DNA from 2 places in the Pseudomonas sp. GM102 genome. Region 1 is predicted to be linked to the other one. Evidence: riboswitches for the same ligand, from Rfam matches in the RefSeq annotation. Region 1 holds a riboswitch; the other holds the start of a gene.
The links. Region 1 has a riboswitch for cobalamin ahead of PMI18_RS20420 (CbtB domain-containing protein). Riboswitches for the same ligand answer to the same signal wherever they lie in the genome.
Positions count from the first base shown of each region.

Region 2: linked by a shared signal. The riboswitch ahead of cobO (cob(I)yrinic acid a,c-diamide adenosyltransferase) and the one ahead of PMI18_RS20420 (CbtB domain-containing protein) in region 1 are both predicted to bind cobalamin.

Region 1 is NZ_AKJB01000046.1:106,928-111,770, reverse strand. It holds gene cobW (cobalamin biosynthesis protein CobW) at 1-460, opposite strand, end outside; cobalamin riboswitch at 562-775, opposite strand; cobalamin riboswitch at 1,037-1,264, shown strand; gene PMI18_RS20420 (CbtB domain-containing protein) at 1,386-1,592, shown strand; gene PMI18_RS20425 (CbtA family protein) at 1,604-2,311, shown strand; gene PMI18_RS20430 (cobalamin biosynthesis protein) at 2,308-2,721, shown strand; gene cobM (precorrin-4 C(11)-methyltransferase) at 2,804-3,550, shown strand; gene nfuA (Fe-S biogenesis protein NfuA) at 3,635-4,219, opposite strand; gene PMI18_RS20445 (fatty acid cis/trans isomerase) at 4,469-4,843, opposite strand, start outside.
Region 2 is NZ_AKJB01000049.1:79,679-84,521, reverse strand. It holds gene PMI18_RS18665 (PQQ-dependent sugar dehydrogenase) at 83-1,396, opposite strand; gene PMI18_RS18670 (hypothetical protein) at 1,465-2,061, opposite strand; cobalamin riboswitch at 2,216-2,449, shown strand; gene cobO (cob(I)yrinic acid a,c-diamide adenosyltransferase) at 2,531-3,142, shown strand; gene PMI18_RS18680 (cobyrinate a,c-diamide synthase) at 3,139-4,521, shown strand; gene bluB (5,6-dimethylbenzimidazole synthase) at 4,518-4,843, shown strand, end outside.

The DNA.
Region 1 (4,843 bases):
CCTGATCCGGGAACGCAGCGAAGGTGCCAGCAGCGACGGCCGGGCTGTCGACCACGGTGATCACCGCGTCAACCGTGCAGGCGCTGCGGATTTCCGGCCATTGGAAGGCTTGAACCAAAGGTTTTGGCAGGGCCAGGCCCGACGTTTCGATGAGGATGTGGTCGAGGTCGCCGCGACGCGCGACCAGTTCGCGCATCACCGGGAAGAATTCTTCCTGAACCGTGCAGCATAGGCAGCCGTTGGCCAGTTCGTAGACGCGACCATTGGCTTCTTCTTCGGTGCAGCCGATGGAGCACTGCTTGAGGATTTCGCCGTCGATGCCCAGCTCGCCGAACTCGTTGACGATCACCGCGATACGACGGCCCTGGGCGTTGTCGAGCATGTGGCGCAGCAAGGTGGTTTTGCCCGAGCCGAGGAAGCCGGTAACGATGGTGACGGGGAGTTTGGCCAGTGTTTTCATCGGATGCCCTTTGGCAAGGTGGCGGGCATACGGGACGACAATCGCTGCGGCAAGTGCACGCGCGCAAGAGTTCCGCCACCGGATCACCCCGCCCGGTTGTAGTGAGAATCTGTATCGAGGCAGGTCTCCTGGCTGACGGTGTGCCAATCGTTCGACTGGCGTTTGCTGCGCCTTCCCGCGAACCTGATGGACCTGGGTTTGCAGTGGCGTGGCAGCGAACATCACCGTTCACAGTTGCGGGGGCAGCCGCGGCATCAACCGCGTTCCCTTCTTAGCTTCGGCAAATGCCGAAGAACCTCGAAAGCGCAAGGCTACGCATCGTGTGGGGGCGGGTCAATGTCCGTGCAGAGATCTGTGGTGACTCACAGGACGCCTTCGCGGGCAAGCCTCGCTCCTACAGGAATAGTGTCGATGATGATCGTTCCCACGCTCTGCGTGGGAATGCCTCAACGGACGCTCCGCGTTCGGCTGTGAAAGGGACGCGGAGCGTCCCGGGCTGCATTCCCACGCAGAGTGGGAACGATCAACTCAAACGAGAACCCATGCCAATTGACGCCCAACCCCCGCCCATGCTCTCCTACACGCCTTGTTACGGGTGCCCTTCACAGGGTGAAACGGGAAACCGGTGAATCATGTGCTTTACTCTAAAGCCATGTCAGTCCGGTGCTGCCCCCGCAACGGTAAGCGAGTGAAGCGTCAGAGCCACTGTGCCCGTCATACGGCATGGGAAGGTGATGCTTGCAGGTTTGGGCGCAAGCCCTGCCCCTCGCGAGCCCGGAGACCGGCCCGCAACACAAAGTGACTCTTACGTTCACTGAATAACAAACCCGCGGTGGGCGGGCGCTGTTCGAAATCTCTGCGTGCTCCGACGTGCGGAGGTTTTCATGCGCTCTATTCACCCGCTGACAGACCAGAGGGAAGCGCCATGTCGATCATCAGCAGCACCGGCAGCAACACCGATAAAAAGAGCACGATCAGCACCACTTCAACCCTGAGCCAACGCCTGACCGCCGCTTTTTGTGCGTCGATCCTTGGCGCCAGCCTTGTGTATTTCGCCGGTTTCTCGCACATCGAAGCGGTACACAACGCCGCGCACGATACCCGTCACAGCGCCGCATTCCCGTGCCATTGAGACCTGCTGACATGATCAAGCGTATTGCGCAAACCGCAGGTTTCACCGGGCTGCTGGCCGCCCTGCTGCTGACCCTGCTGCAAAGCTTCTGGGTGGCCCCGCTGATTTTGCAGGCCGAGACCTACGAAAAATCCGAGCCTGCCACTGTCGAAATTCACGAGCACGCCGCGGGCGCTGTCACCGCTCATACCCACGATGCCGAAGCCTGGGAGCCGGAAGATGGCTGGCAGCGCGTGCTGTCAACCACCGGCGGCAATCTGGTGGTAGCGGTCGGTTTCGCCCTGATGCTCGCAGGCCTCTACACCTTGCGCGCTCCACGCCGTACCTCTCAGGGCCTGCTCTGGGGTCTGGCCGGTTACGCGACGTTCGTGCTGGCGCCAACCCTCGGCCTGCCACCTGAACTGCCGGGCACTGCCGCGGCGGATCTGGCGCAACGGCAGATCTGGTGGATTGGTACTGCCGCCTCCACCGCTGTCGGCATCGCGCTGATCGTGTTCAGCCGCCACTGGCTGATGAAGATCCTCGGCGTGGCGATTCTGGCCGTGCCTCATGTGATTGGCGCGCCACAACCGGAAGTGCACTCCATGCTGGCTCCAGAAGCCCTGGAAGCGCAGTTCAAAATCGCTTCGCAGCTGACCAACATGGCGTTCTGGCTGGCCCTGGGCCTGATCAGCGCCTGGTTGTTCCGCCGCAAAAGCGATGGCCAATACTGCGCATGACTGACGTCAGCGCAGCGCCGACCCTGGTGGTCGGCCTGGGCTGCCAACGCGGCTGCCCCGTCAGCACGCTGCGGGCGCTGCTTGATCAGGCGTTACAGGCCCATCAAATCGAGCTTCGTGAGATCAAGGCCTTGGCCAGTATCGACCTGAAGCGCGAAGAACCCGCCCTGATCGAACTGGCCGAACAGCTGGCCTTGCCGTTGATGTATTTCAGCAGCGAACAGTTGGCCGGTTATGAACCGCAACTCAGCCACCACTCGGACATCGCGTTCGAACGCACAGGCTGTTACGGCGTAGCGGAAAGTGCCGCGTTGGCACTGGCCGAACAATTGGCTCAGGCACCGGCAAAGTTGCTGATTCCACGACAAAAATACGCCCAGGCCACCCTGGCATTGGCCAGCGCCGCGTAAAATCCCCGATAATCCCCGCCTTCGATCATGAGCAATCTTCATCTGAAGCGTGCCCATACCCTTTTTCTGACAGGAAACGACGATGACCGTCTACTTCATTGGCGCAGGCCCCGGCGACCCGGAACTGATCACCGTCAAAGGCCAACGGCTGATTCGTAGCTGCCCGGTCATTATCTATGCCGGCTCCCTGGTCCCGGCCGCTGTACTGGACGGCCACTGCGCCGAACAGGTAGTCAACAGCGCCGAATTGCACCTGGAACAGATCATCGAGCTGATCAAGAGCGCCCATGCCAACGGCCAGGACGTGGCCCGGGTGCATTCCGGCGATCCGAGCCTGTATGGCGCGATTGGCGAGCAGATTCGCTATTTGCGTGAACTCGACATTCCTTTCGAAATCATTCCCGGCGTCACCGCCACCGCCGCCTGCGCGGCGCTTTTGGGTGCTGAACTGACCTTGCCGGACGTGTCACAGAGCGTGATTCTGACCCGCTACGCCGACAAGACCGCGATGCCGGCCGGCGAAGAGCTGGGCAGTCTGGCGCAGCACGGGGCGACCATGGCGATCCACCTCGGGGTCAATCATCTGGAGAAGATCCTTGCCCAATTGCTACCGCACTACGGCGCCGACTGTCCGATCGCGGTGATTCATCGGGCGACCTGGCCGGATCAGGATTGGGTGGTGGGGACGTTGGCGGATATTGCCGGGAAGGTTCAAGCCAAGGGATTCCGCCGCACGGCGCTGATTCTGGTGGGTCGGGTGTTGGGCAGCGATCACTTCAGTGAATCGTCGTTGTATCGCGCGGGGCATGCGCACCTCTACAGACCCTGAGATGATCGTTCCCACGCTCTGCGTGGGAACGATCAAAAAAAACGGTGCTCACGGGCACCGTTTTTTTATATCGCAGCGAACACCTTAGTAGTAGGCGTTTTCTTTCTGCGTGTGGTCGGTCACGTCACGAACGCCCTTGAGCTCAGGAATACGCTCGAGCAAGGTGCGCTCGATGCCTTCGCGCAGGGTGACGTCTGCCTGGCCGCAGCCCTGGCAACCGCCGCCGAATTTCAGCACGGCAATGCCGTCTTCGACCACATCGATCAGGCTGACCTGACCGCCGTGGCTGGCCAGCCCCGGGTTGATTTCGGTTTGCAGGTAGTAGTTGATGCGCTCGTTGACCGGACTGTCGGCGTTGACCATCGGTACTTTGGCGTTTGGCGCCTTGATGGTCAGTTGGCCGCCCATGCGGTCGGTGGCGTAGTCGACTACCGCATCGTCCAGAAATGCTTCGCTGAACGAGTCGATGTAGGCGGTAAAGCTTTTGAGCCCCAGCGCCGTGTCTTCAGGTTTTTCTTCGCCCGGCTTGCAGTAGGCAATGCAGGTTTCGGCGTACTGGGTGCCAGGCTGGGTGATAAAGACGCGGATACCGATACCCGGGGTGTTCTGCTTGGAAAGCAGATCAGCCAGGTAATCGTGGGCGGCGTCGGTAATGGTAATAGCGGTCATGGAAACTCCTCGCAGGCTTGGACGCAGTTTACGCCAATCATCGCGCCGGACAAAGTCCTAGTATTTTTGTCGGGAAAGTGTGCCTGTCGATGAACATCTGATCACCGTCGCCCCCTGTAGGAGCGAAGCTTGCTCGCGAAAGCGGTCTGACATTCAGCATAGATGTCGACTGTTAAACCGCTTTCGCGAGCAAGCTTCGCTCCTACAGGGGTTCAGCCAGGGTTCGGGGGTGGGTGTTCAGGCCTTCAATCAAAGATTCTCGTAGCGGTTCATGTCCAGCACGCCCTCTTCCACCGGGTCGGTGTCGTGGATGTAGCGGCTCAGATCATGGAAATACTGCCAGAACTGCGGATGACTGCGACGAATGCCCCAGCGTTCGACGATTTTCTCGAAGCTGGCGGCGTCCCTGGTATTTTCCATCGCGTCGACGAACGCGGGCACTTGCCCGGCCGGGATGTTGAACATGAAGTTCGGGTAGCTGCTGAGCACTCCCGGATAAATCGTCAACGTATCGAGCCCCGGCTGATAACGCCGCGACTCACCCAGCAGGAACGCCACGTTGCTGTGGGCCCGGTTGCGCAGCAGGCTGTAGACCTCGCGCTTGCCGCTTTGGGTCTCGATGCG
Region 2 (4,843 bases), on a different contig from region 1:
CGAAGGCGGCAGCACAGTCAACATTGATATCGACTGACACACCGCTTTCGCGGGCAAGCCTCGCTCCTACGGTCAGAGCTGATTACTTAGCCGCGGACACGCGCCACACCTTGTTCCCCACATCATCCGCCACCAGCAAGCCTCCTTGCTGATCGATCACAACACCCACCGGCCGGCCCATGGCTTTTTCGTCATCAGTGAGGAAGCCAGTGAGCACATCCACCGGTTGCCCGGTCGGTTTGCCGGCGTTGAACGGCACGAAAATCACTTTGTAGCCACTGTGTGGCTTGCGGTTCCACGAGCCATGCTGGCCGATGAATGCACCTTGAGTGAACGGCGCGGGCAGTTTGCTGCCTTCGGCAAATGTCAGGCCCAGTGACGCGGTATGTGGCCCCACCGCGTAGTCTGGGGCAATGGCCTTGGCCACCAGATCGGGTTTTTGCGGTTCGACGCGAATGTCGACGTGTTGGCCGTAATAGCTGTAAGGCCAGCCGTAGAACCCGCCGTCCTTCACGGACGTGATGTAGTCCGGCACGAGGTCGCTGCCGATTTCGTCACGCTCGTTGACGGCAGTCCACAGTGCGCCGCTCTGCGGTTCCCAGGCCAGGCCGTTTGGATTGCGAATTCCCGAGGCGAAGATCCGATGATTGCCGGTGGCGCGATCCACTTCCCAGATCGCCGCGCGGCCTTCCTCCTGATCCATGCCGTTTTCACCGACGTTGCTATTCGAGCCCACGGTGACGTACAGCTTGCTGCCATCCTTGCTGGCGATGACGTTTTTGGTCCAGTGATGATTCAGCGTGCCGCCCGGCAGGTCGACCACCTTGATCGGCTGCGACTTGATCGCCGTCTCACCGTTTTCATAGTGGAAACGCAGCAGGCGATCAGTGTCGGCGACGTACAGGTCATTGCCGACCAGGGTCATGCCGAAAGGCGAATTGAGGTTTTCCAGGAATACCGTGCGGGTTTCGGCGACGCCGTCGTGGTCCTTGTCCCGCAGCAGGGTGATGCGGTTCGGGCTGGGGACGCCGGCACCGGCGCGGCCCATGACTTTGCCCATGACCCAGCCGCGAATGCCTTGGCCATCATCGGGTTTGGTCGGCGCGTTGGTTTCGGCCACCAGCACATCGCCGTTTGGTAATACGTAGAGCCAGCGCGGATGATCGAGGCCCTCGGCAAACGCCGCCACTTGAGTCCCTGCCGCGGCGACGGGTTTCTTACCTTCAGGCCAGCCGATTGCCGGGGCGATGTTCACCGTCGGGATCAGGGTTTTATTCGGTTCTGGCAGCTTGGGCGAGGGGCCTGTGCCGTCCGAGACTTGCAGGCTGGAGGTTTCACCACAGGCGGCGAGCCCTCCGGCGAGCGCGATGATGAAAACGAGCTGGGGTTTGCGCATTACTGATCTTCCCTATGAATGCATTGACGTAATCATAGAGAAGCGTAGACGTTCGATGGTTCAACCCGTCAGCCGCGGGCTTCCTTGAACAATACGGCGATCCCTGGATGGTAGTTGCCTGCTTCATTGCGCAACTTGCGATAGGCGTACGGGAAATACCAGGCCACGGCGCAGCTGGGTTCCTTTTGCAGGTCGTCGAGCATGTCCTGGAGTTCTTCCGGTGTAGCGCTCTGCTGAGCTTTTTGCGGCGCAACGAACAGGCAACCAAGTTTCAGGTCGCTGGCGTAGCTGATCCTCTTGGCCTCGCTGGTGATGTCCTGCAGCGCCTGAGTCAGGTTCAGGCTGTTGACCCGCGGCCAGCGTTGAGTGGCTTGAAGGTAGGCGCGTTGTTCGGCGGTGGCTTCGGGAGTGGCGATAAACAGATCGGCGCGGCCGTTGCGTTCGCCTTCTTCGTTCTGCTTGCGCGTAGGTGTTTGTTGCAAGGTGACCATTTCTGCCATCCAGGCCGCGGCGGAGAGCAGGCCGAGGTTGGCTTTTTCGTCGTACCAATAAGGTGTGTCGTTATCGCCGCGTACAGCGTTGTAGCGGTCGATACAGTCAAACCAGCGTTCCAGCACCGGTCGCAGGAATTCCAGCTTCGGATTGCTGATGATCATGCCTTGCATGTTGCTCACCCTTGTAATTGTGATGTTGGGTTGTGGCGCTTTGATATCACTGCTGACAGTGTGGTGCAAGTTGGGTGTCAGAAATTTGATCGGCGGCAGTATATCGCTCGCCCGCGCTTTGTCTTCAATTGACGCTCCACCCCCAACCCTCTAACCTTCGCGGCTTGTTTCAGGTGCTCTGTGGCGGTGGCCGACAGAGTGAAACAGGGAAGCCGGTGAGTGACTATCGTCAAGCGACGAAGCGTCACGATCCCGGCGCTGCCCCCGCAACGGTAAATGAGTGAAAACTGCGCCTTGAGCCACTGTGTCGACTAATGGCATGGGAAGGCGCGCAGTCAGGCGCAAGCTGCTCATGAGCCCGGAGACCGGCCTGATTCATCCAACGGCATCACGGTGGGCGATGCCAGGCTTCTTGCCGTCTATTCTTGTGCCTGCCCGCCGTTATCCAGCCTCAACGGAGAGCTCCCCCATGACTGATACCCCCGATCGTGACGAACGCCATCTGGCGCGCATGCTGCGCAAAAAAGCGGTGATCGACGAACGCATCGCCAACTCCCCGAATGAATGCGGCCTGTTGCTGGTGCTGACTGGCAACGGCAAAGGCAAAAGCAGCTCGGCGTTCGGCATGCTTGCGCGGTCCATGGGCCACGGCATGCAATGCGGCGTGGTGCAGTTCATCAAGGGGCGCACCAGTACCGGCGAGGAGCTGTTCTTCCGGCGCTTCCCGGAGCAGGTGCGTTTTCATGTGATGGGCGAGGGCTTCACTTGGGAAACCCAGGACCGCCAGCGCGACATCGCCGCCGCCGAAGCCGCCTGGGCGGTGTCCCGCGAATTGCTGCGTGATCCGGCCATTGGCCTCGTGGTGTTAGATGAATTGAACATCGCCCTCAAGCACGGCTACCTCGATCTCGATCAGGTTCTCAGCGACTTGCAGGCCCGTCCGCCGATGCAGCACGTGGTGGTCACCGGTCGTGGTGCCAAACCAGAGATGATCGAGCTGGCCGACACTGTCACTGAAATGGGCATGATCAAGCACGCCTTCCAGGCCGGAATCAAAGCGCAAAAAGGCGTCGAGTTGTGAGTCAACCACGTCATTGCCCGGCGGTACTGATCGCTGCGCCGGCCTCCGGTCAGGGCAAGACCACCGTCACTGCCGCGCTCGCCCGTTTGCATCGCAATCAGGGGCGCAAGGTTCGCGTGTTCAAATGTGGCCCGGACTTTCTCGATCCGATGATTCTCGAGCGCGCCAGCGGTGCACCGGTCTATCAACTCGACATGTGGATGGTCGGCGAGCAAGAAAGTCGGCGTCTGTTGTGGGAGGCCGCTGGCGAAGCCGATCTGATCCTCATCGAAGGCGTCATGGGGCTGTTCGACGGTACGCCGTCCAGCGCCGACCTGGCGCGGCACTTTGGTGTGCCAGTGCTAGGCGTGATCGACGGCACCGCGATGGCGCAGACGTTTGGCGCGCTGGCCCTGGGCCTTGCGCGTTATCAGCCGGATTTACCGTTTGCTGGAGTGCTGGCCAACCGGGTCGGCACCGTGCGGCATGCGCAATTGCTCGAAGGCAGCCTGACTGAAGGCTTGCGCTGGTACGGTGCGTTGTCCCGGGAGACCGGGATCGAATTGCCGAGTCGGCATCTCGGTCTGGTTCAGGCCAGTGAATTGAATGATCTCGACCTGCGTCTCGATGCGGCGGCCGACTCATTAGCCAGCAGTTGCGACGTGGCGCTGCCGCCAGCCGTGGAATTCGCCGCGCCTGAAATGATCGCAGCCGAACCGTTGCTGGCCGGTGTTCGGATTGCCGTGGCCCGGGACGAAGCTTTCGCGTTTACCTACGGCGCGAGCCTGGATCTGCTGCGTGCCATGGGCGCCGAATTGACTTTCTTTTCGCCGATCCGCGATAGCGAATTACCTGAGGCAGACAGCCTCTATCTGCCGGGCGGTTACCCCGAATTGCACCATGTGGCGTTGTCGCAAAACACGTCGATGCTGACCGCGATCCGCGCTCACCACGCGGCGGGCAAACCGTTGCTGGCCGAGTGTGGCGGCATGCTGTATCTGCTGGATTCCTTGACCGATGTCGAGGGCACTCGCGCTGAACTGGTTGGCTTGCTGGCCGGTGATGCGGTGATGCAAAAGCGTCTTGCCGCGTTGGCCTTGCAGGCGGTCGAATTGCCGGAAGGTTTGCTGCGTGGGCACACCTATCACCACTCGTTGACCAGCACTGATCTTGAGCCGATTGCTCGAGGTTTGAGCCCCAATGGCGGGCGAGGGGCGGAGGCGGTTTATCGTGAGGGGCGGATGACGGCTTCTTATGTGCACTTTTATTTCCCGTCCAATCCATCGGCGATTGCTGCGCTATTTTTGCCTGATCTTGAGGACGCCTTCGCGAGCAAGCCCGATCCCACAGGGGAATGCAATTCAAATGTGGGAGCGGGCTTGCCCGCGAAGAGGCCATGACCGACAACGCATTCAGTGAGGTCGAACGCGCATCCGTCTACCGAGCCATCGCCGAACGCCGCGACATGCGTCACTTCAGCGGCGGCACAGTCGAGCCCGAGTTATTGAGGCGTCTGCTCGAAGCCGCGCATCAGGCCCCGAGTGTCGGCCTGATGCAGCCCTGGCGCTTCATCCGCATCAGCGACCGGGCACTGCGCGGCAAGATTCAGCAGCTGGTGGAAGACGAACGCATCCGCACCGCCGAAGCCCTCGGCGAACGCTCCGACGAATTCATGAAGCTCAAGGTCGAAGGCATCAACGACTGCGCCGAGGTGCTGGTCGC